Regions from separate parts of the Micromonospora sp. LOL_023 genome, predicted to be linked through region 4. Evidence: riboswitches for the same ligand, from Rfam matches in the RefSeq annotation. Region 4 holds a riboswitch; each other region holds the start of a gene.
The links. Region 4 has a riboswitch for cyclic di-AMP ahead of ACFHVL_RS05385 (NlpC/P60 family protein). Riboswitches for the same ligand answer to the same signal wherever they lie in the genome.
Positions count from the first base shown of each region.

Region 1: it holds a riboswitch for cyclic di-AMP, as region 4 does, so the genes downstream of both, ACFHVL_RS17315 (NlpC/P60 family protein) here and ACFHVL_RS05385 (NlpC/P60 family protein) in region 4, are expected to answer to the same signal.
Region 2: it holds a riboswitch for cyclic di-AMP, as region 4 does, so the genes downstream of both, ACFHVL_RS24345 (coiled-coil domain-containing protein) here and ACFHVL_RS05385 (NlpC/P60 family protein) in region 4, are expected to answer to the same signal.
Region 3: it holds a riboswitch for cyclic di-AMP, as region 4 does, so the genes downstream of both, ACFHVL_RS04375 (coiled-coil domain-containing protein) here and ACFHVL_RS05385 (NlpC/P60 family protein) in region 4, are expected to answer to the same signal.

Region 1 is NZ_JBHMIM010000030.1:16,961-22,472, reverse strand. Features, by position in the region: gene ACFHVL_RS17340 (hypothetical protein) at 1-10, shown strand, start outside; gene ACFHVL_RS17335 (DUF3817 domain-containing protein) at 65-457, shown strand; gene ACFHVL_RS17330 (DUF397 domain-containing protein) at 505-711, opposite strand; gene ACFHVL_RS17325 (helix-turn-helix domain-containing protein) at 1,008-1,889, shown strand; gene ACFHVL_RS17320 (DUF6232 family protein) at 1,917-2,588, opposite strand; cyclic di-AMP (ydaO/yuaA leader) riboswitch at 3,045-3,201, shown strand; gene ACFHVL_RS17315 (NlpC/P60 family protein) at 3,212-4,171, shown strand; gene ACFHVL_RS17310 (sigma-70 family RNA polymerase sigma factor) at 4,265-5,194, opposite strand.
Region 2 is NZ_JBHMIM010000052.1:40,234-45,745, reverse strand. Features, by position in the region: gene ACFHVL_RS24350 (hypothetical protein) at 1-693, opposite strand, end outside; gene ACFHVL_RS24345 (coiled-coil domain-containing protein) at 1,192-2,283, opposite strand; cyclic di-AMP (ydaO/yuaA leader) riboswitch at 2,374-2,504, opposite strand; gene ACFHVL_RS24340 (cation diffusion facilitator family transporter) at 2,673-3,581, opposite strand; gene ACFHVL_RS24335 (HelD family protein) at 3,698-5,512, opposite strand, start outside.
Region 3 is NZ_JBHMIM010000005.1:54,841-60,352, reverse strand. Features, by position in the region: gene ACFHVL_RS04380 (glycoside hydrolase family 65 protein) at 1-2,049, shown strand, start outside; gene ACFHVL_RS04375 (coiled-coil domain-containing protein) at 2,184-3,206, opposite strand; cyclic di-AMP (ydaO/yuaA leader) riboswitch at 3,209-3,345, opposite strand; gene ACFHVL_RS04370 (potassium channel family protein) at 3,608-4,285, shown strand; gene ACFHVL_RS04365 (winged helix-turn-helix domain-containing protein) at 5,360-5,512, shown strand, end outside.
Region 4 is NZ_JBHMIM010000006.1:121,194-126,705, forward strand. Features, by position in the region: gene ACFHVL_RS05365 (hypothetical protein) at 1-36, shown strand, start outside; tRNA gene ACFHVL_RS05370 (tRNA-Gly) at 336-409, opposite strand; gene ACFHVL_RS05375 (pyridoxamine 5'-phosphate oxidase family protein) at 471-983, opposite strand; gene dcd (dCTP deaminase) at 1,084-1,662, shown strand; gene ACFHVL_RS05385 (NlpC/P60 family protein) at 1,786-2,814, opposite strand; cyclic di-AMP (ydaO/yuaA leader) riboswitch at 2,820-2,960, opposite strand; gene ACFHVL_RS05390 (NlpC/P60 family protein) at 3,216-4,145, opposite strand; gene ACFHVL_RS05395 (VanZ family protein) at 4,454-5,068, opposite strand; partial or broken gene ACFHVL_RS05400 (heterodisulfide reductase-related iron-sulfur binding cluster) at 5,079-5,378, opposite strand; partial or broken gene ACFHVL_RS05405 ((Fe-S)-binding protein) at 5,450-5,512, opposite strand, start outside.

The sequences.
Region 1 (5,512 bases), on a different contig from region 4:
CCCCGGCTGACCGACCGGGGCACGGGTGACGAGCGGGCGCGAGCCCGACGAGAAAGGAAACGCAGTGTCTGGCGCACTAACCCGATACCGGCTGATCGCGTACGTGGTCGGTGTGGTGCTGATCCTGCTGGTGGTCGTCGGGATGCCGATGAAGTACCTGTTCGACGAGGCCGTCGTGGTGGAGACCATCGGCCCCGGGCACGGCTTTCTGTACATGGTCTATCTGGTGGCCGCGTTCGATCTCGCCCGCCGTGCGGGTTGGCCACTCGGCCGGATTCTGAAGATCATGCTCGCCGGCACGGTGCCGTTCGTGTCGTTCTGGGCGGAGCGGGTGGTGACCCGCTGGGCGCGGGAGGCGATCGACGAGCAGGCGTCGGGCCGAGTCGCGGTGCCGGCAGGCGATGCGGTGCGGCCCGCGAGCGTCGAGCCACGTGATGGGGCCGGGGTCGGGCCGTGAGCCGTGTCGGGCCGGATCCGTCGCCGGAGCCGACCCGACACGAGTGATCATTCGGCCGGGCGGCCGGGCCGGGCCCGGTCCAGGCCGGCCACGAAGGCAGTCCACGCCGCACCCGAGAACTCGAGGTGCACGTCGGGGTCGGTGGAGTCGCGCACGCCGACCGCCGGACCGACCGTGGCCACCTCGACGCAGGTCGTCGCCTCGCAACGACGGCTCTTGCGCCAGGCCAGATCGGCAGTGCTGATCACAGTCACCCAGACTCCTTCATAAGGATATATCGGTAAATTTGCCATCAGAGCACGCAGGCAATCGGGCGGACTTTATCAGCCTTCGATCTTGCGCCCGACAGTGGTGATCATGACGCCCGGAGTCCGGAACCCCCGACGGCCCGACGCCTCGGCCGGCCCGACGCAGGCCCACCCGCGCACCCCGGCGAGCTGGTCCACAACAAGGGCCAGCCGTCCATAGCAGACGAGTCTGACTCGGTGTAGCGTCAAGAGATGGCAACCGGCCAGGTGGCATTCTGCTAGGCACTTCCCGGAGCGTTCCCATGCCTGCCCGACATCAGGGACCGACCATCGGGCGCCGCCGGCTCCGCGCCGCGCTGCGCCGGGCTCGCGAGACGGCTGACCTCACCCAGGACTACGTCGCCAAGCAGATGGACTGGTCACTGTCCAAACTGATCCGGATCGAGTCCGGGTCGGTCAGTATCTCCACCAACGATGTCAAGGCGCTGCTGGATCTCTACGGGGTACGCGATCAGCAACAGGTCCACGAGTTGGTGGAGTTGGCCCGCGCCGCCCGACGCCGGGCCTGGTGGAGCAGCTACAAGGACCGGGTGCCGGCCGCCTACGCGGCGTACATCGGGCTGGAGGCGGAGGCGTCGGCACTACAGTACTTCCAGCCGATCAGCTTCCCGGGCCTGCTGCAGACCGAGGAGTACGCCCGGGCGTTGATCCCCGCCGACGGGCCGCATCACGTGCCGGCCGAGGAGATCGAAGGTCGGGTACAGATCCGGCTGGCCCGCCAACACGAGGTGCTCTACGGCGCGGATCCACCACAGATCGAGGTGATCCTCGACGAGGCGGCCCTGCGCCGGGTGACCGGCGGGCAACGCATCCTGCGGGAGCAACTGCGGCACGTGGCCCAGATGTGCGCCGCGCCGCACATCACTGTCCGGGTGCTGCCCTTCGCCGCCGGCAGCAACACGGTGCTCGGCCCGTTCGTCATCCTGCACTTCGCGGATCAGGCCGACGCCGACGTCGTGTACGTGGAGAGCGCCCTGGTCCAGGAGGTGATCGACCGGGGCGGTGAGGTGCGGTCCTATCAGCACGTCTTCGACCGGCTGCGGGCGGAGTCGCTGTCCCAGGCGGATTCGGTCGCGATGCTGCGACACCTGGCCGAGAGTCTCGACGACCACGACGCGGGCTGATCGGCGTCGACCAGCCCGCGGTCCCGGTCACGGGCCGCCGACGGCTCCACGCTGATCGGGCACCCAGGGCTCGATGGTCACCGGGTCGGACAACCCCGCCAGCCGGCACATCTCCCGAGCGCGCATCACCGCCCGGCTCACCTGCCCGTACTGGCGTTCCTCATCGGTGCTGAACAAGATGACCATCAGGCCCTCGTGACGACCCCAGAGTTCGAAGGGCCGCGGTCGCAGCCGGTCGCCGATCCAGGCGCAGCAGACTGGGATGAAGGCCGCCACCAGCAGGGCCAGATAGCCACCGGCGCTGACCTCGTGCAGGCTCTTGGTGAAGCCGATGGTCATCGCGATCCCGGCGAGCACCACGGCGGTCACGGCGACGGCACGACCGGTGAGCCGGTCGCGAGGACCACGTGCGGTCCGCAACTCGGTGAGGCTGCGGATGGCGAATCGGCGGCCGGCGACGATGAACCACTCGGGCGTTACACAGATGCCGGGCTGCCGGTAGAAGGCGGGCCCCGGGTAGCGGCCGCCCCGACCGCGCGGATCGACCTCGACACCGTCGGTAGGCGGGGACTGCCTCAGGAAGCGGCTGTTGCGGGCCCTGGGGATCAAGGGCTGGTCGGCGCTGCGCGCGCCGCGATGCTGGTCCGGACGGGTGGTCGGGGATCCGCGTAGGGGTGGGGTCTGGCGAGTTGCACGCATGGCTGCCTCCGAAGGGCTCGCGCGGCGCTGACCTTGCGCGTCCATTGTGCAAACAGCGAGCTACTCGATGGAAGGTGCGCAATCTGCCACCTAGCAGATCGACGTACGGCAGGGAGCATCCTGGATGGCAATAAGCGGCATATGTTCTTATTTATCCCAGTGGATGCCCGCCGACAACTGCGCATTGCGACTAAAGCCGCGCATCACCCAGGACACCCCGGACCCAACCCTGCCGCCACCGGGCGACCAGCCGGCCGACCGAATCGCCCCGTCCCAATCACCATAGAGCCACAATCACCTACCCTCAGTAACTATTGATAAATATCACCTTGGGCAATGCCAGAATCACGATCACACCACTTTCCGGAGATAACCGCGACAGCTAAGTTAGACCTACTGGTCCGGTCGCCAGTCACCGACCGTGGTGACGCTGGTCCAGCGCCGCCGAATCACCACCCGGAGATCACGCCGAGTAACCTTTCGGTAATCGACAGTTGGTGACCCGGGGACCCACCGAACAGCGTTCCGGGGTGAATCCGCGCTCAGCGCGGTAGGGCGACTCCTTCCCGCCCGAATCCGTCAGCTAACCCGGTAGGCGGCGATGGAAGAAGGGTCCTGTTTTCTTGTCATCAGCGCGGATTCTGCTGCGCACCCTCGTGCTGGCCGGCGTAGCCGTCGGCTTGGCGGTACCGGCGAGCGCCGTCTCGGCCCAGCCCTCGGTCAGCGAACTGACGCAGCAGATCAACAAGGAATCCGAAGAGTTGGCGAAAGTCGTCGAGTCGTACAACCGACTCAACGAGGAAGCCAAGGCGACCCGCGCCGCGGCCGAGGAGATCGACACCAAGCTCGGTCCGCTCCAGAAGGAACTCGCCCAGGCGGAGATCGAGGTCGGGCAGATCGCGATCACCGCGTACAAGACCGGTGGGTTGAGCACCGCCAGCGCACTGCTCGACGGCACCTCCGACACCTTCGTCCACCGCCTCGGCACCCTGGACCATCTGGCGAGGGATCGTCAGCAGCGGCTCAGCAGCTTTACCGACACCCAGGTGACCTACCTGGCTGAGCAGGAGAAGCTGCAGGCCGCGCTGGCCAAGCAGGATGCCCAGGTCAAGGAGCTCGCCGACCGCAAGAAGAAGATCGAAGCGGAAATCGACGAGCTGATGGAGAAGCGGGAGGAGGCGTACGGGGCGGCCAGCCAGGCCGGTTCGTCCTACTCCGGGCCGATCCCATCGGTCGCCGGCGCCGCCGGCACCGCCGTCGAGTTCGCCTACGGTGCGATCGGCAAACCGTACGTGTGGGGTTCCAGCGGACCGAACGGCTACGACTGCTCGGGCCTGACGCTCGCCGCCTGGCGGGCCGCCGGCAAGAGCCTGCCGCACAACGCCGCAATGCAGTGGGACCGGGTGGCGAAGATCAACCGGGGCGCTCTGCAGCCAGGTGACCTGGTGTTCTACAACGGCCTTGCCCACATCGCGCTCTACGTCGGCAACGGCCAGGTGATCCACGCTCCGACCTTCGGCCGTCCTGTCGAGCTGGCCAGCGTGGACATGATGGCACCGTACGGCTTCGGCCGGGTGACCTGATCTCCCGGAGCACCGACGCCGACGAAGTGGCCCGGCATCCGTTACGGATGCCGGGCCACTTCGTGATCAGAGACGTCGCGGGGTGGGAGAGGGTCAGGCCGCCTGCAGACCCTCTGCGCGGGCCAGTTCCCGGAGCCGACCCAGTGCCTGGATCTCCAGTTGCCGAATCCGCTCGCGGGACAGCGAGAACCGAGAGGCGACCTCGGTCAACGAGTGCTCCCGGCCATCCTCCAGACCGTAGCGGGCCCGCATGATGCCGGCCGACCGGTCGTCGAGGTGGTTCAGCAGACCCTCGATCCGCTGGCGCTCGAGCCCGGTGAGCACGATGTCCTCCGGCGACGGCGCGTCGCTGTCGGCCACCAGGTCACCGAGCTTGGTGTCACCGTCGTCGCCGACCGGGGTGTCGAGCGACACCGTGTCCTGCGACCAGCGCACCAGCTCGTGGACCCGTTCCACCGGCACTCCGAGGGACGCGGCGATCTGCTCCGGCTCAGGATCCGAGCCGAGCTCACGGGTCAACTGCCGGGCGGTGTTCCGCATCCGGTTGACGTCCTCGACGAGGTGCACCGGCAGCCGGACGGTCCGCTCCTGCTGAGCGATGGCCCGGCTGATTGCCTGACGGATCCACCAGGTCGCATAGGTGGAGAACTTGAAGCCGCGCTCGTAGTCGAACTTCTCCACCGCTCGCACCAGGCCGGTGTTGCCCTCCTGGATCAGATCCAGCATCGGCATGCCGGAGCGGACGTAACGGCGCGCGATCGACACCACCAGCCGCAGGTTGGCCCGGATGAACAGGTCCTTGGCCCGCTCGCCCTCGGCGACCAGCCGCTCCAACTCCTCACGGCTGACACCGGCGCGCGGCACCCCCTGCTCCAGCAGGTGCTCCGCGTAGAGGCCGGCCTCGATCGCCTTGGAGAGGTCGACTTCCCGGGCCGCGTCGAGCAGCGGCGTGCGAGAGATTTCATGCAGGTAGACGCCGACCAGGTCCCGCTCCTCGGCAACCTCGTCGGTCCGCAAAGCCATCGGCTTCTCCACGTTGCTCACGGTCCCCTCGTTGACCCCACTTGCCCTGTTACCTACGACCCGCATCTTCATCAGCCTCTCCCCCCGTCTCGTCTGCCTCCTGCCGACGGGCCCGTTGCGCCGGGCTTCGCCGATCGGCGCCGACACCTACACAACAGATGAGACGCGCCAGGGATTCCGTCTCGTGAGTCGAAGCTGACACGATTGCCTGAGTAATCGCTGTGAACAGGATTGGCGTTTCCTGCCAGGCCCCTCGGTCGCCGCGTCGCGCGAGGGCAGCCGGCCGCGCCGAACCACCGGCGGCGACGACATTTCGCG
Region 2 (5,512 bases), on a different contig from region 4:
CGCGTACGCGACGTAGTCGTGGCCGCGCATCGAGAAGCCGATCCGGTTGCCGCTGTGGTGCCAGACGGTCGGCGTGCCGGGGAAGCTCAGCACCGCGTTGCCGCCGGTGACCTGGGCGTAGACGAACGGCAGGCCGTGGCCGATGGTGGTCCGCAGCGTGCGGGCGCCGTCGGACCAGTAGGGCGTGACCGTCCAGTCGCTCCAGCCGTCGACCTTGACGTCCGGTGAGTTCAGCCCGGCGACGCCGAGGGTGAACTCCCGGGTGTACGGGTAGTGGTACTCGCCGACGCCGGTCGGCGTGCCGGAGATGGCCGCCTGGGTGGTGTACGAGACCCCGAGTCCGCCGGAGGTCGGTTGGAAGGACATCGGGTGGGCGTGCAGCGGGTCGGAGTACGCGCAGTTGTAGCGCTTGAACAGCAGCGACGACCACCAGTCGTTGGTCGGCACCGCGCCGGTCGGGGCGTTGCCGGTGACGTACTGCCGCGGGTTGGCGGAGATGTTGCCGCAGGCGGTGGGGGCGGCGGCACCAGCCGGTCGGCTGGTGGTGTAGCTGCCGGCGCCGACGGTGGCGGCGTCGGCCGTACGCAGCATGCCGAAGATCAGTCCGCTGGCGAGGAGCGCCGTCGCGGTGGTGGCTGCCACGATCCGGCGCGGCGTCCGGCCTGGACGCCCGCCACGGATCGACAGGTTCATGGTGCCTCCGGTTCGGTCGGGCGTGCTACATGGTCGCGAAAGGTTTCACGTCCATTAATGAGCTATTGCCAGGACGTCACCAGAGATGCAGGCGTCTGTCAATATCCTGACCCGAACTTCCGTGGATTCGGAAGGTGTTGGTGGTCTTCGGTTGACAGCTGCGTTGAGCTTGCTATATATCTCTGTGAGAGCGCTCTCCTGAGCCTTGGGGCGACCACCACCCGTGGTAAGGCGGGTATCACCGACAGTCAAAAGAGCGCTTTCAGTCATCCCGTCGCGCCCTGTCATTGAGTGGCATCTGTCGGTCGCCGGTCAATCGGCGACCAGTGAAACCGTCATGTCCAAATGAGCCAGCCGAATACTTCGCCGGCTATTCGCCGGGCGGACGGTTCGACGATGGAACGAGTCGGCCCGTCTCCCGGACCCGGATGTGCGACGGCGGCGGCCACCAGAGGTGGCCGCCGCCGTCACCGGGGAGGGATCGGTTGGTCGGGTGGATCAGTAGACCGACAGGTGCACGTGGTTGGTGTGGTCGCTGGACGGGTCGCCACCGGCCCCGCTGTACGACTTCCAGCCACTGCTCGGCAACCAGATCCGCTTGTACCAGATCACGTAGAGCACGCCGAGCCGGTCGGCGTTGTTGATGTAGTAGTTCGCCAGGTTGTCGCCGTAGGTCTTGTCCCCGCCGGTGGCAACTCCGCCGAAGGTGTTGGGCTGAGCGGCGAAGTCGCAGGCCCGGCCCTTGGGATGCTCCCCGGAGCCGCCGTTGCGGAAGCAGGACACGTACCGGGTGAAACCGGCCGCCTTGGCCTGGTTGAGTGCGTGCAGCGTGCGTGGCGTGATGCAGCCCGACGTGGTCGGGTCACTGATGCTGCAGGACTCTGCCGGCCAGGAACCGTTCGCGTTGCGCGGTGCCGGGGTCGCCGACGCGCTGCCGGACCCGGATGACCCGGATGAGCCGGATGAGCCGGATGAGCCGGATGAGCCGGATGAGCCGGACGAGCCGGACGACGATCCGCTGGAGCTGGCCGCGGCTGCCCGTTCGGCCTCCTCGCGTTCCTGCTCCTCCGCGGCGACCGCCACGGCGAGCGCCCGTTCCGCCTGCTTCTTGCGCTGGTCCATGATGGTGACCTGTTTGCTCTGCTCGCGGATCTCATGCTCGATCGCGGCTTTCGACCGGGTCACCTGGTCGCGGGTCTCGTACAGCCCGCGGAGCTGCTTGTCCTCGTTGGCGGTCACCGCGCTCAGCGCCGCCGCCCGGTCCACGAAGCCCTCCGAGGTGCTGTTCAGCAGCGCGGAGACCGGACCGAGCCGGCCGTTGCGGTACGCGCGGTCGATGATGTGGCCGACGTTGCTGTTGCGGACCTCCAGCTCGGCCTCCACCTCGGTGAGCTGGTCGGTGAGCTGCCTTTGGCGCTTGCCGGAGTGCTGGAGCGCGGCCTTGGCATCGATCCAGCCCTTGGAGGCCGCGTCGAGCTCCTTGCGCAGACTGGGGGTGCCACCCTCGTCGTCGGCGCTGCCGGGTGCGCGGGCCGGTACGGCGCTGGCGGGTGCCGCGGAGCCGATCGGGGCGCCGGTGACGGCGATCAAGATTGCGGCTAATGGTGCTAACAGAGCGAATCGGGTTTTTCGCGCCGACCGAGGTCGGGCGTTCTTGTGGAGCGTCAACTTCACGGTGCAGGTTCCTTCCGTCAGCCGCCGACCGGGTTAGCTGACGGGTTCGGGACGGAAGATCCCTACCGCTGACGCGGATGCACCCCAGGTACGTGGTTCCCCGGCTCGCCGTACGGGCGATTAGGCGACGGTCCCCGCAGGCGCCGGAGGGGCGCCGCCCGAACGGAGACCGGGGCCGAGACTACCGGCTGTAGGGACTTCCGGCGCGGGATCGAGCGCTATCTTCTGTCAATAAAAATCGGAAATATGGCTACATGTTTGCTGTTTGTATCGCGGGAAGGTCACGAAACTTAAGCATCTGCTAATCACCAGTCCGCTGGTCCACAGGGGTCGGCTGGCGACAGTGGCTCGACTTGTAGCGTGGCGTGTTCTATCCCAAACTCTCCGTGCAGGAGCTGGCGGGCGTCGCGCAACGCGACGCCGACCTCTACCGACGGGTCGACGGTGAGGTGCGCCGACGCGACCTCCATGCCGGGCGTCAGTGTCCACACATGCAGATCGTGCACGTCGCAGACCCCCGCAACGGTCGCCAGCCGGCTCCTGACCCGAGGCACGTCCACGTGCTCTGGCGCCACCTGAATCAGAATCCGCAGTGCCGTGCGGGCGAGTCGCCAGGTGCGCGGCAGGATGAACACGCCGACGCCGACGGCGACCAGCGGGTCGGCGTACCACCACCCGGTCGTGGCGATGACGACGCCAGCCACGATCACGCCGACCGACCCCAGCAGGTCGGCGAGCACCTCCAGGTAGGCGCCACGGACATTGATGCTTTCCCGGGCGCCGGCACGTAGCAGCCCGAAGGCCACGATGTTGGCGACCAGTCCGGCCGCCGCCACCACCAACATCGGTTCGGCCGCTACCGGCTGCGGCGCGCCGACCCGGCGTACCGCCTCGATCAGTACGTAGAGCGCGACGCCGGCGAGCAGGACCGCGTTCGCCAGCGCGGCGAGCACCTCCAGCCGGTAGAGACCGAAGGTGCGCTGAGGATCGCCGCTACGCCGTCGGGTCGCGGCGATCGCGGCGAGAGCCATCCCGATCCCGAGTACGTCGGTGAACATGTGTCCGGCATCGGAGAGCAACGCCAGCGATCCGGTGAGCAGGGCGGCCACCGCTTCGACGACCATGAACGTCGCCAGCAGGACGAACGCGGCCCACAACCGTCCGTAGTGTCGCTGCCCGGCGGCGCTCGCGCCGTGATCATGTCCCGCACCCACACCGTCACCATCCGTCGCCTGGCATCGCCAGACCAGACTAATGCTCACATGGCAATATGTGCAATCGACTGGCGATGCGCGACCGGCCGGCGGCGCGTGATGAATCGGCGGTGCGATCAGTCGGTCACGTCGATCGTCACCAGCCGCTGGGTCGCCCGGGACAGCGCGACGTAGAGCGTCCGGACACCGGCTTCGGACTCGGTGCGGATCTCGTCCCCGGCCACAAGCACCACCCCGTCGTACTCCATGCCCTTGGCCTGCAGGCTCGACACCACCTGTAGCCGAGGATCCGCCAGGTCGGTGAGCCAGCCGGCGACATCGCCGCGACGGGCCACCGCCGCGATCACCCCGACGGTCCCCTCCACCTCGGCGAGGAGCCCGCCGACCGCGTCCCGGACCGCCACCGGCAGCGCCGAGGCGGCTACCCGTTCCCGTCGCGGCGCCACGCCGGTGGAGCGCACTGCGGTGGGCAGCAGGGCGTCCGGGGCGATCTCCCGGATCACCCCGGCCGCCAACTCGAAGATCTCGGCCGGATTGCGGTAGTTCGTGGTGAGCTGGAACTCCCGCCGGGGTCGCCGTCCCAACGCCCGGTCCCGGGCCTGGGCGAGCTCGGCCGGATCGCCTGTCCACGCGGTCTGCGCGGGGTCGCCGACCACCGTCCACGAGGCGAGCCGACCGCGTCGGCCGATCATCCGCCACTGCATCGGCGACACGTCCTGCGCCTCGTCGACCACCACGTGGGCGTACTCGCGGTAGTCGGCGGGCCGATCCCGGGCCGCCGCCCGGGCGGCACGCTCGCGGTCGGCGAACGTCGTCACCTCGCGTACCCCACCGGCGAGCTGGTACGGGTCGCTCGGGCGCCGCCGCGGCTGCGGCGGCCGGCCGAGCAGTTCGTCCAACTCGTCCAGCAGCGCCACGTCGGCGATCGTCGGCCCCTGCTCGGCCAGGTCATGGAAGGACTCGACCAACGTGGCGACCTCCGCCGGGTCGAGGATGCCCCGGGCGTAGCGACGCAGCCGTGCGGGCTGGGCCAGCCAGGCCAGCACGTGCCGGGGCAGCAACCGCGGCCACCAGGCGCGCAGGAAGTCGCGGAAATCGTCCCGATCCGACAACTCGTCTTCGAACTCGGCCTGGCCCGACAGCCGCGATGCCGCGACCAGCTGCCGGGCCTGGGCCCACAACGCGTCGAAGAGTCCGTCGATGCCGGCCCGCCGGACCTCGTTGCGGCGGGCACCCTTCGGCAACGCCCGCGCCCGGATGCCGTCCAGCTCCGCACCCTGTAGCCGTAGCAACTGCCCCCGGTAGAGCAGCCGAAGCTCGGTCGGTCCGTCCGGTACCGCGTCGCGGACCGCCCGGTCGAGCACCCGCCGCATCCGCAGGGAGCCCTTCACGACCGCTGCCGCCGCCGGATCGGTCCGGGTCGCCGACGCGGACGGGATCAGCGAACCCAACGACCGCAGCGTCGCGCTCTCCTCGCCGAGTGCGGGCAGCACCGCAGCGATGTACTCGACGAAGACCGCGGTTGGTCCGACCACCAGGATGCCGCCGCCAGCGAAGCGGCTGCGGTCGGCATAGAGCAGGTACGCCGCCCGGTGCAGGGCCACGGCGGTCTTGCCGGTACCCGGCCCGCCGGAGACGACCGTGACCCCCGACGCCGGAGACCTGATCGCCTGGTCCTGCTCCTGCTGAATCGTGGCCACGATGTCGCGCATGCCACGCCCCTTGGCCCGAGCCAGGGTGGCCAGCAGCGCGCCGTCGCCGACCACCCGCATGCCGGCCGGCGCCCGGCCGGGATCGAGCAGATCGTCGGAGACCCCGGTCACCCGTTCGCCCCGCGACTGGATGGTGCGCCGCCGTACCACGCCCCGGGGCTGGGTGGGCGTCGCCTGATAGAACGCCGCGGCGGCCGGCGCCCGCCAGTCGATCAGCAA
Region 3 (5,512 bases), on a different contig from region 4:
ATCTCCCACGAGCGGGTCCTCGACCTGCGGGCCGGGCTGCTGGACCGCCGGCTGGAGTGGCGCTCACCGGCCGGGCGCACGGCCCGGGTCCGCAGCACCCGGCTGGTCTCGTTCACCCAGCGGGCGGTCGCCGCGATCTGCTTCGAGGTCGAGGCGGTCGACGAGCCGCTGCGGATCATCGTGCAGTCCGAACTGGTCGCCAACGAGGAGTTGCCAGCACAGAGCAAGGACCCACGGGTGGCCGCCGTGCTGGATCAGCCGTTGCAGGCCGAGGAGCGGCTGGTGCAGTCCGACGGTGGGCTGCTGATCCACCGGACCAAGGCCAGCGGCCTGCGCATGGCGGCGGCGATGGGGCACGAGATCGACGGCCCGGACGGCGTCGCGGTCAGCACCGAGGGGTTCGACGACTGGGTACGCACCACCGTCTCCTGCACGCTGCTGCCGGGGCAGCGGCTGCGGATGGTCAAGCTGCTGACGTACGGCTGGTCCAGCCAGCGCTCCCTGCCGGCGCTGCGCGACCAGGTCGGCGCGGCCCTGGCCGGTGCCCGCATCTCAGGTTGGGAAGGGCTCTGCGCGGAGCAACGCAAGTACCTCGATGACTTCTGGGACCACTCGGACGTGCGGGTGGACGGTGATCCGGAGATCCAGCAGGCGGTCCGGTTCGGCCTGTTCCACGTGCTGCAGGCCGGTGCCCGAGCCGAGCAGCGGCCGATAGCGGCGAAGGGCCTCACCGGACCGGGGTACGACGGACACGCCTTCTGGGACACCGAGATGTTCGTGCTGCCGGTGCTGACGTACACCCAGCCGGCGGCGGTCGCCTCGGTGCTGCGGTGGCGGCATTCGACTCTGGACCAGGCCCGGGAGCGGGCCCGGATGCTCGGGCTCAACGGCGCGGCGTTCCCGTGGCGGACCATCCGTGGCCAGGAGTGTTCGGCGTACTGGCCGGCCGGAACGGCGGCGTTCCACGTCGCGGCCGACATCGCCGACGCGGTCCGCCGTTACGTCCAGGCCACCGGGGACATGGAGTTCGAGCGAGAGATCGGCCTGGAACTGCTGGTGGAGACCGCCCGGCTGTGGCGTTCGTTGGGCCACCACGACCGGCACGGCCGGTTCCACATCGACGGGGTGACCGGCCCGGACGAGTACACCGCAGTGGTCGACGACAACATCTACACCAACCTGATGGCGCAGCGGAACCTGCTCGCGGCGGCCGACTACGCGCTGCGCTACACCGACCGGGCCTGGGTGCTGGGCGTCGACGACGAGGAGACCGCGGCCTGGCGGGACGCGGCGCTGTCGATGCACGTGCCGTACGACGACGAGTTGGGCGTGCATCCGCAGTCGGCCGGTTTCACCCGGCACCAGGAGTGGGACTTCCCGGGCACTCCACAGGACCACTACCCGCTGCTGCTGCACTACCCGTACTTCGACCTGTACCGCAAGCAGGTAGTCAAGCAGGCCGACCTGGCGTTGGCGATGCACTGGCGGGGCGATGCCTTCACCGACGAGGAGAAGGCGCGCAACTTCGCCTACTACGAGCGGCGTACGGTGCGCGACTCGTCCCTGTCGGCGTGCACCCAGTCGGTGCTCGCGGCGGAGACGGGGCACCTGGAGCTCGCCCACGACTACATGGGCGAGGCCGCGTTGATGGACCTGCACGACATTAACCGCAACACCCGCGACGGCATCCACGTGGCCGCGCTGGCCGGGGCGTGGCTGGCGTTGGTCGCCGGGTTCGGTGGGATGCGCGATCACACCGGCGAGCTGTCGTTCGCGCCCCGGCTACCGCAGCGGATCAACCGGCTCGAGTTCACCATGATGTGGCGGGGCATGCGGCTGCGGGTGACCGTCCAGCACGACGAGGTGACCTACTCGTTGCGCGACGTCGACCCGAACGCCACCATCGAGCTGACCCACCATGGCGAGCCGGTCACGGTCGCGGCGGACAAGCCGATCACCCGGGCGATCCCGCAGGCCGGGCCGGCCGGCCCGCCGCCGCAGCAACCGACGGGCCGTTCACCGGTGCGCCGTTCGGCCCGCGCCGACTGATCGGCCCGACTGATCGGCCCGACTGATCGGGCCGATCACCGTCCGTCCTGCTGGGGAGTGCCGGTCGGCAAGTGTGACTGACCGGCACCTCCCGTTCCTGACCGGCAGCGCGACCGACCGACCGGGCCGAACCCTTACAACAGGGACAGGTGTACGTGGTTGGTGTGGTCACTGCTCGGGTCGCCGCCGGCACCGCTGTAGGAACTCCAGCCGGTCGTCGGTGACCAGAACTGGCGGTACCAGATGACGTACAGGATGCCGAGCTTGTCGGCGTTGCGGACCAGGAACGCGGTGAGGTTGTTGCCGTACAGCCGGTCGTCGCCGAAGGCGTCGCCGCCGAATCCGCTGGACTGCATGGAGAAGTCGCAGGCGCGCCCCTTGGGGTGCTCGAACGGCCCACCGGGCCGGAAGCAGGAGACGAAGCGGTTGAACCCGGCCTTGCTGGTCTCGTTCAGCGCGTGCTGGGTACGCGGGGTGATGCAGCCGGACGTGGTGGGGTCGTCCTGACTGCACGACTGTGCCGGCCACGAGCCGTCGGAGTTGCGGGGTGCCTGCGCGGCGACCGGCGAGGTAGCCGAGACGAAGCCGTTGGTGGCGACCGCCCCGACCAGCCGTAGGGCCCGCTCCGCCTCCTTCTTCTGTTTGTCCATGGCGGTGAGCTGCTGCTCCTCGCGGGCGACCTCGGCGTCGATCGCCGCGACGGCGCGGGCGGCCTGCTCGCGTGCCTGGTTGAGTTCGCGTACCCGCTTGTTGTCGTGCATGGCGATCATGTCCAGGCCTTCGGCCCGCTCCAGCAGATCGTCCGGGCTGGCGCTGTTGAGCAGCACCATCACCGGGGTGATCCGGCCGAGCCGGTACGAGTTGGCGGCCACCTCGCCGATCTGGGGGGTCAGCGCGTCCAGTCGTTCCTGGATCTTCTCCAGTTCGAGACTGAGCTGGAGTTGCCGCTTACGCGATTCCTCGACGGCTGCCTTCGCCTCGACGAAACCGCGTCCGGTCGATTCGAGCACCTCGCTGAGCAGCGGTGGTGCGCCTTCGCCCGCAGGATCGGACTCCTGGGCGGCGGCCGGCGACGCGACGACGAACCCGGCGAGTAGGGCGGTGACGGCGGCCAGCGCCGCAGCCAGCGGAAACCGCCGGCGGAGGGGTGCGGTCATCCTGTTCCTTTCCTTGGCCGCCGACCGAGTTAGCTGACGGGTTCGGGACGGAACGATCCCTACCGCTGATGCGGATTCACCCCAGTGGAAACTTGGTTCCCCGGCTCACCCCGGAGGGGTGATTGGGCGGCGGTCACTGCCGGCACCGGAGGGTGCCGCCTGGCAGAGACCGCAGGCAAGCCTACCGGATCGATGGCTGGCCCCGACACCTCCGGAACCGTGGTTGACCTGGGGGAAATCCGTTACCGGGCAACGACATTCGGTGATGTCCACTGTCTGCACTTGATGGCGTACTCGGGGTTGACGTCGTGCCCCGTCACGTCTGGCTGCAGCCCGGTTCTCTGCTTGATAAAGTACGATAAAGAACAAAAATGCCAATTGAAAGCTTTGGGCGAATTGATATGTCGGACGAGAATGCTTCACCTGTCGCGTCGGGCGACGACAGCGTCGTGGTCGTCGGGCTCGGCCGATTCGGTGGACAGGTGGCGCTGTCGCTGCGCCGTCTCGGGCACCACGTCCTGGGCATCGACGACCATCCCAAGCGGGTGCACCGCTTCGCCGACCGGCTCCCCCGGGTGGTCGAGGCGGACTCGACGGACGAGCAGGTGCTCCGGCAGCTAGGGCTGACCGGCCATCCGTGCGTCGTGGTCGCCATCGGGTCCGACATCGAGGCCAGCGTCCTCACCGTGGTGGCGCTCACCGAGCTCGGCGTGCGGGAGATCTGGGCAAAGGCGGTCACCGCCAAGCACGGCCGGATCCTCAGCTCGGTCGGCGCCCATCACGTGATCTTTCCGGAGGCGGCGATGGGTGACCGGGTCGCCCACCTGCTGGCCAGCCGGATGCTCGACTTCATCGAGTTCGACGACGGGTTCGCCATCGCCAAGGTGTGTGCCCCGGCCGACACCGCCGGTCGGACCCTGGCCGAGTCGCGGCTACGCCAGCGGTACGGCATCACCGTGGTCGGAATCAAGGAGCGGGATCAGCACCTGCGCTACGCCCGACCCGAAACGACGATCCCGCCGGACGCGCTGTTGATCGTGGCCGGGTCCACCGCCGAGGTCCAGCAGTTCGGCCGCTGAACCCGCCGAACGAGCCGTCCGGACCGGGCCCTGGCGCACGTGACGGCCGGGTTTCCGGCGATCACCGGCCTGTGATCCTGGTCGTAACCGTCTCGTCACGCCTTCATTTCGTGAGCTGATCAGCCTCTGGACTTTCGCAAACTCGTGACTCAGGCTACAGTCCCTGCATGGGAGCGCTTCCATTGATGGACGTGCCCCTAGATCAGGGTCAGACGTACGCTGACGCGAGGTCTGCGTCAGCACGTCGACCGCTCAGCCGTACGGCTGGCGGCGGGCCAGCCCGGACTCCGCCGCCAGCCCACGCACCACCTGTCGAGAGGAGGTGGAACCAGAGCCACTCGCGTGGCCCGGCTCCCGCGCGTCACGCACGATCTGGACGCCAAACCGCTCGTGCGTGTCAGTAACTGATGGTGGGGACGGGGGTTGCCCTCCCCGTCCCCACGCTAGTCCCCGATTGTTACGACGCGGAATCGCCGACAAGTCAGGACCGCGACGCCAGTCTGGCCGATAGCCCTGTCCAGCCCGCCGATGCATCGGCGGGCTTCGTTGTGTATAGCGGACCCTGACGGGCTCCACGTTGGCTGCCCCGCCGCCGCGGCGGTCCGGTGTGCCCAGCTCAGCCAGGGGTTCCGGTGCTGTCGGTCGTTGCGGGCACCGGTCGGGCGGCCGGGGGCGCGGCGGCCGTCCGGGCGTCGGGTGGGCGGCAGGCCGGCTGGGTGGCCGTCCCGCCGACCGACACGGGGCGTGCGATGCGGCGGTGGGCAAGGTCACATCTGCGCCGACCGCGCCTGGCCCGGCCGGGTCGCCCTCGAACCGCCGATGGTGGTGCCCGTGCCGCTGCCGGCGACACGTCGCCGCTGTCCGCAACGCCTCCTGGACCAGCCGGACCGAATCCGGTGGGAAGATCCAGTTCGGATTCGTCGGCAGCTGTGCGGGAGCAGCGCGCCGCCGATCGGGTTTGTGCACAACGGGTCGACTGCGCCGTCGTCGGTCGAGCTGACCAGGTGTCCGACAGGTCGACGGACTGCCGGCAACGAAACGTTGCGGTGACGGCGACTTGCTAGCCTCGCCCGCATGCGGGTGCTGGTGGTCGAGGACGACCCCGAGGTACGCAGCGCTGTGGTCACCGCGTTGCGCGGGGGCGGATTCGCTGTGGATCAGGCCGCGGACTGGAGCCAGGCAGACCTGAGCATGAGCGTCAACGACTACGACTGCCTGGTGCTCGAC
Region 4 (5,512 bases):
CAGCATCGGCCACACCAGCAGCAGCCTGACGGCTGACACGGTCGGAACCGGCTCAGCCGGCCTTCAGGTAGACGGCAGATCGGCCAGCACATGGCCGTCGCGACGCCACCAGGCTGAACGCGCCGGACGCGCCGCCCCGGCAAATGCGAAACGCTGATGCGCGTCGGCGACGCGTACGTCCCGCAGTCGCATCCGCCCGACGACGTATCTCCTCGGCGGCAGCACGGACCGCGTCGCTCTCGAATGCGAGCTAGTGGTTCGGCCCCCTGCGGTTTCGGTCACCTGGCAACACAAAGCCCTGGTTGGGACTAGCGTCCTGACCAGGGCTTTCGGGGTGGAGCGGGTGACGGGAATCGAACCCGCACTGTCAGCTTGGGAAGCTGATGTTCTGCCATTGAACTACACCCGCGAGCGGTCCTACTCTACCTGGTCCGCACGGCAGGTACGCAACAGCCCGTCAGGCGCGCCGATCAGCAGGCAACCGCCGTGGGCATCGAGCTGTGGGCGCTGCTGCTAGCCGGATCCAGCCAGACCTGGACCGCGGCGTCCTCGGCGACGGCGGTCAGTTGGCCGGTGGTGCCGCCCCGATGCGCCATCATCGCCACGTCGACGGTGAACTCGAACAGTCGCCAGTCGACATTGGGCACCGCCCGCAGGTCGTCGGCGAGCTGGGCGACCTTGTCGACATCGGTCACCGGGTGGGCGCGGCCGGCGAGATACGCCTCGTCGTCGCTCTCCTCCGGCGGAAACGAGTGCAGCGCGTACCGCCCGTCGCGTTCCAGGTCGCGCCGCTTCGGCGAGTCGATGATGAAGCAGTACAGCCCGTGGTCGGTGATCACCGGCGAGACCGGGTGGATGCGGGGGCCGCCGTCGGCCCGGACCGTGGCGAGGTAACCCAGGCCAGGGCCGTACTGCTGCATGAGGAGCCGGATCGCCGTGGCCAGCCGGGGCTCATCGGCTGCGAACTCGGACCAAGTTGCCATGTCGACAGTCTAGTCGAACACCTGTTCGAATTGGTAGCCGACGTGCCGGTCTTCAACGCCCTGTCCAGGTCGTCCGGGCTGTGGTCGCTATCGTGTGACGATGCTCCTCTCCGACCGGGACATCGTCGCGGAGACCAAGACCGGTGGCCTCTCCCTCGACCCGTTCGAGCCGTCGCTGATCCAGCCGTCGAGCATCGACGTCCGGCTCGACTGCCACTTCCGGGTCTTCAACAACCACCTCTACACCCACATCGACCCGGCCACCCGCCAGGACGACCTGACCTCCCAGGTCGAGGTGCCGACCGGGGATCCGTTCGTGCTGCACCCTGGCGAGTTCGTGCTCGCCTCGACGCTCGAAGTCGTGTCACTGGGCGACGGGCTCGCCGCGCGGCTGGAGGGCAAGTCGAGCCTCGGGCGGCTCGGTCTGCTCACCCACTCCACCGCCGGGTTCATCGATCCTGGCTTCTCCGGTCACGTCACCTTGGAGCTGTCCAACGTCGCGAACCTGCCGATCAAGCTCTGGCCGGGGATGAAGATCGGTCAGCTGTGCATCTTCCGGCTGTCGTCGCCCGCCGAGCACCCGTACGGCTCATCGGCCTACGGCTCGCGGTACCAGGGTCAGCGGGGTCCAACGCCGAGCCGATCCTGGCAGCAGTGGCACACCTGGCCTACCGGATAGCAGTGGCGAAAGGCGCCCTCCCAGGCCGGGGGGGGACATGGGAGGGCGCCTTTCCGGTGGCCGGTGCCGCCGCGCGACGGGGGGATCTAGCGGCGTGCGCCGGGCCATGGGGAGAAGTGACGTCTAGCCGGGCCTGCCGTAGCTGTGCACGCCGGAACCGATCTTGCGCATCGCGATCGGCTCACCGGTCTGCGACGCGTGCACGATCCAGCCGTCACCGACGTACATCCCGACGTGGGACAGGCTGTAGTAGAAGATGAGGTCGCCCGGTCGCAGCTCGTCCCGGCTGACGTTGCGGATCAGCTGCCGCTGCTGGGCGGCGTTGTGTGGCAGCGAGACACCGCCCTGGCGCCACGCGGCCGAGGTCAGACCCGAGCAGTCGTAGCCGGTCGGGCCGGCGGAGCCCCAGATGTACGGCTTGCCGATCTGGGCGCAGGCGAAGGTGACCGCCTTGCCGGCGGCACCGCCGGGGTAGGTCGCGGGGCACGGCGCGGGGCGCAGCGAGCCGAGCGTGGTCGTCGCGCCGTATGCCTGCAGCCGCAGGTCCTGGAGCCGGTCGACCTCGGCGTCGATCTCCTTGGCCTTCGCCGCGAGCTGGGTTTCGGTGCTGGTCAGCTCGGTGACCAGCTCGTCCAGCGGCGCCTTCTCTGCGGCGTACTTCTCCTTCAGGTCGACGACGACCTGGACGTCCCTGGACTGCCGGCGGGCGAACTGGTCGAGCAGTTCGAGCTGGTCGGCGAGGTGGGTCGGCTTCCCACTGGTCAGGATCGCGGTCATCATCGACGGGCTGCCGCCCTTGTACGACCGTGCGGCGAATTCGCTGACCCGCTCCATGGCCAGGTCGATCTGGATCTGCAGCGGCTGGATCTTCTTTTGCAGGGCCGCCGCCTGGCTCTTCTTGGTGGCGAGATCCTGCCGTACGGCGTTGTGCCGCTCGATGGTCGGCTCGAGCTCGGACCAGGCGTCGTCGATCTGCGCTTCGATCTGCGCGACAGTCGGTTGCGCCTGCGCTGGCGCTCCGACCAGCAGAAGTCCGATGCCGGTGGTGGCGGCGACAGCCGCGGTGAGGATTCGTCGACGTACGGGCGGCGCTGTTCGTCCGTGGTCCTGGCTGGACCATCCGGAGTGCCGCCGAGGGGCTCTCGTAGCCACCGGACTCCTTGTCCGCAGACCGCCTACCGGGTCAGCTGACGGGTTCGGGCGGAAAGGAGACGCCCTACCGCAGTTGATCCTGCGGATGCACCCCAGGTGCTGTGGTCCCCGGCTCGTCGTTCGCGACGATTCGGCAGTGTCAGGTCGAGGTCAACCGGGTTGGTTGACGTCCTCCCGACTCGACGATCCCCAAGGGTAGAGAGACCGCTTCTCCGTACGCAAGCGAGACAGCTACTCATATCTTTGCGTATTCGAGTGGTTGCCATTAGTGTATCGGCGCTTGTCGCTCAGGCGTTCGAATCCCGCCGGCTGGACCGGCACTTTCGCACCGGCCCAGCCCACTTTCCACCGGCGGTCAACTAACCGGCTTGACCTGGTCAGACCCGTTTTGACCTGCCATCTCAGCCCACTCGGCGGAATCCGACCAGCGGCATGTGGTCGATATTCTCGATTTGCACTGGTTGTCCGGCGCGGGGCGCGTGGACCATCAGGCCATTGCCGATGTACATGCCCACGTGATGTAGGTCACTGAAGAAGAAGACCAGGTCGCCGGGGAGCGCCTCGGCCCGACCGACCGGAACCGCCTGGTTCCACTGGGATCCGGTGAAGTGGGTGAGCTGGACGCCGGCACTCGCCCACGCGTACTGGGTCAGGCCCGAACAGTCGAACGAGTTCGGACCGGTGGCACCCCAGACGTACGGCTTGCCGATCTGGGCGCAGGCGGTACGCAGGGCGGTGCCGGCGGCGCCCCCGACCGAGACCGCCGGGCAGGGGCCGGAGACTCCGGAGCTTCCGGTGTAGCCAGCGGTCTGGTACGCGGCGGCCCGCGCCTGCTCCAGCCGCTCGATGTCGGCGTCGATCGTCTTACGCCTGGCGGCGAGTTCCTCGTCCTGCGCCTGCTGCCTGGCGATCAGCGCGTCGAGCGCCTGCTTCTCACTCAGATAGCGGTCCCGGGCGTCCAGGACGGCCGCGATCTGCTGCTGCCGTTGACTGGAAATCCGGTCCAGCACCATGAGCTGGTCAGCGAGACTGGTCGGCGAGCCCGATTTCAGCAGCGCGTTGAATTCGCTGGACGGGCCGGTGCGGTAATAGCGGTTGGCGACCTCACCGATCTCGGTCGCGGCCAGGTCCGCCTGCAACGCCAGCGGCCGGATCCGCTCGTCGAGCTCGGCGGACTTCTTCCGGTTGGCCTTCAGCTCGCTGTGCACCTTGTTGTACTGCTCGATCACCGGCTCCAGCTTGCGCCACTGGGCATCCAGCTCGTCCTCGATCTGGGCCAGCGTCGGCTGGGCGTGCCCTGGAACCGCCGATGACAGCACCCCGGCGGCCACGATCGTCAGGGTCAGTACGAATCGGGCGACCCTGACGATTGACTGCTTCCCGTACCCAGAATGCAACTTGGTGTGATTGCGAGTGCGCAAACGGGTGAGCACACGTGCCATTGGCAGCGACTCCTTCATTGACGATCGCTGGGCCTCGCACACGGGGAATCGGAGGCCGACGTACACAGCGGTCGGTGATTCACCTTATTGGAACGGCACGCATTGGATCAAGGCCGACGCCCCGGTCCACGCACACACCCGGCGGCACCGGACGATGCGGGGGCGGTTGACTGCGGGGCAGTTTGACCGCGGCCACCTCACGCCGTTGGTGGGGCACCCTGGTCCACGTGGGGTGTTCCGCCGCGTACCGGCCAGAGCCACCGGGACAACAGGCGGACCGCGCCGGCCGCGACCGCCCCGACCAGGACGCCGGTCGCGTTGTTGACCCAGTCGTAACCGACGCACTCGCGGCCCATCCCCAACACGGCCTGGCCGAGCTCCACGGCCGCCGGGGCCAGCAGCAGTACCCCGACGGCGATCAGCGGCCGGCGCACCGCCAGCACGGTGCAGAACGCCAGCGGCACGAACATCGCGATGTTGCCGACCCGTTCCCCCAACGAGCCCACCGTCACCAACCCGGACCAGAGCACCGACGGGTCGGTCAGGGACCGGACGCAGGCCGCGATCACCTGGCCGTCCGGCCCGTCGACCGACACCCCGGGAGCGAGCGGTACGCCGACGCCGGTCGGTGCCGGTGGCAGGGTCAGGGCGGCGATCGCGGCGGCCCCGACGAACATGCCGAGCGTCGGCCAGCGGGCCCAGCCGAGCCGCCGCGCCAGTGGCCGGTGCGTCACCAGGCCGACCGCCGTCACCAGCGCGAGCAGGACGAACGGCCAGGGTTGGGACAGGAACTCACGGGCCCAACCAAGCACCCGCTTCTCCCTACTCTTCGGCGACCGCCGACGATGCTACCGCTGGCCGCACCGACCTGAGCAGCACGGTCGCGACGTCGACGACCTCGACGTTCTCGGCCGCCTCGCCGGTGGACTGTTTGCCGGTGACCCCGTCGCCGAGCATGGTGAAGCAGAACGGGCAGCCGACGGCGATCGTCTCCGCCCCGGTGGACAGCGCCTCCTCGACGCGGTCGACGTTCACCCGCTTGCCGATCCGTTCCTCCATCCACATCCGGGCGCCGCCGGCACCGCAGCAGAACGAACGCTCGGAGTTTCGGGGCATCTCGCGCAGTTGTGCGCCGGCTGGTGCCGCGCCGGACCCGCCTGTGGCCGCGCCACCGCTGTCGGAGCCACCGGTCAGCGCGGCGGCGAGCACCTCGCGGGGTGGGCTGAACACCCGGTTGTGCCGACCCAGGTAGCACG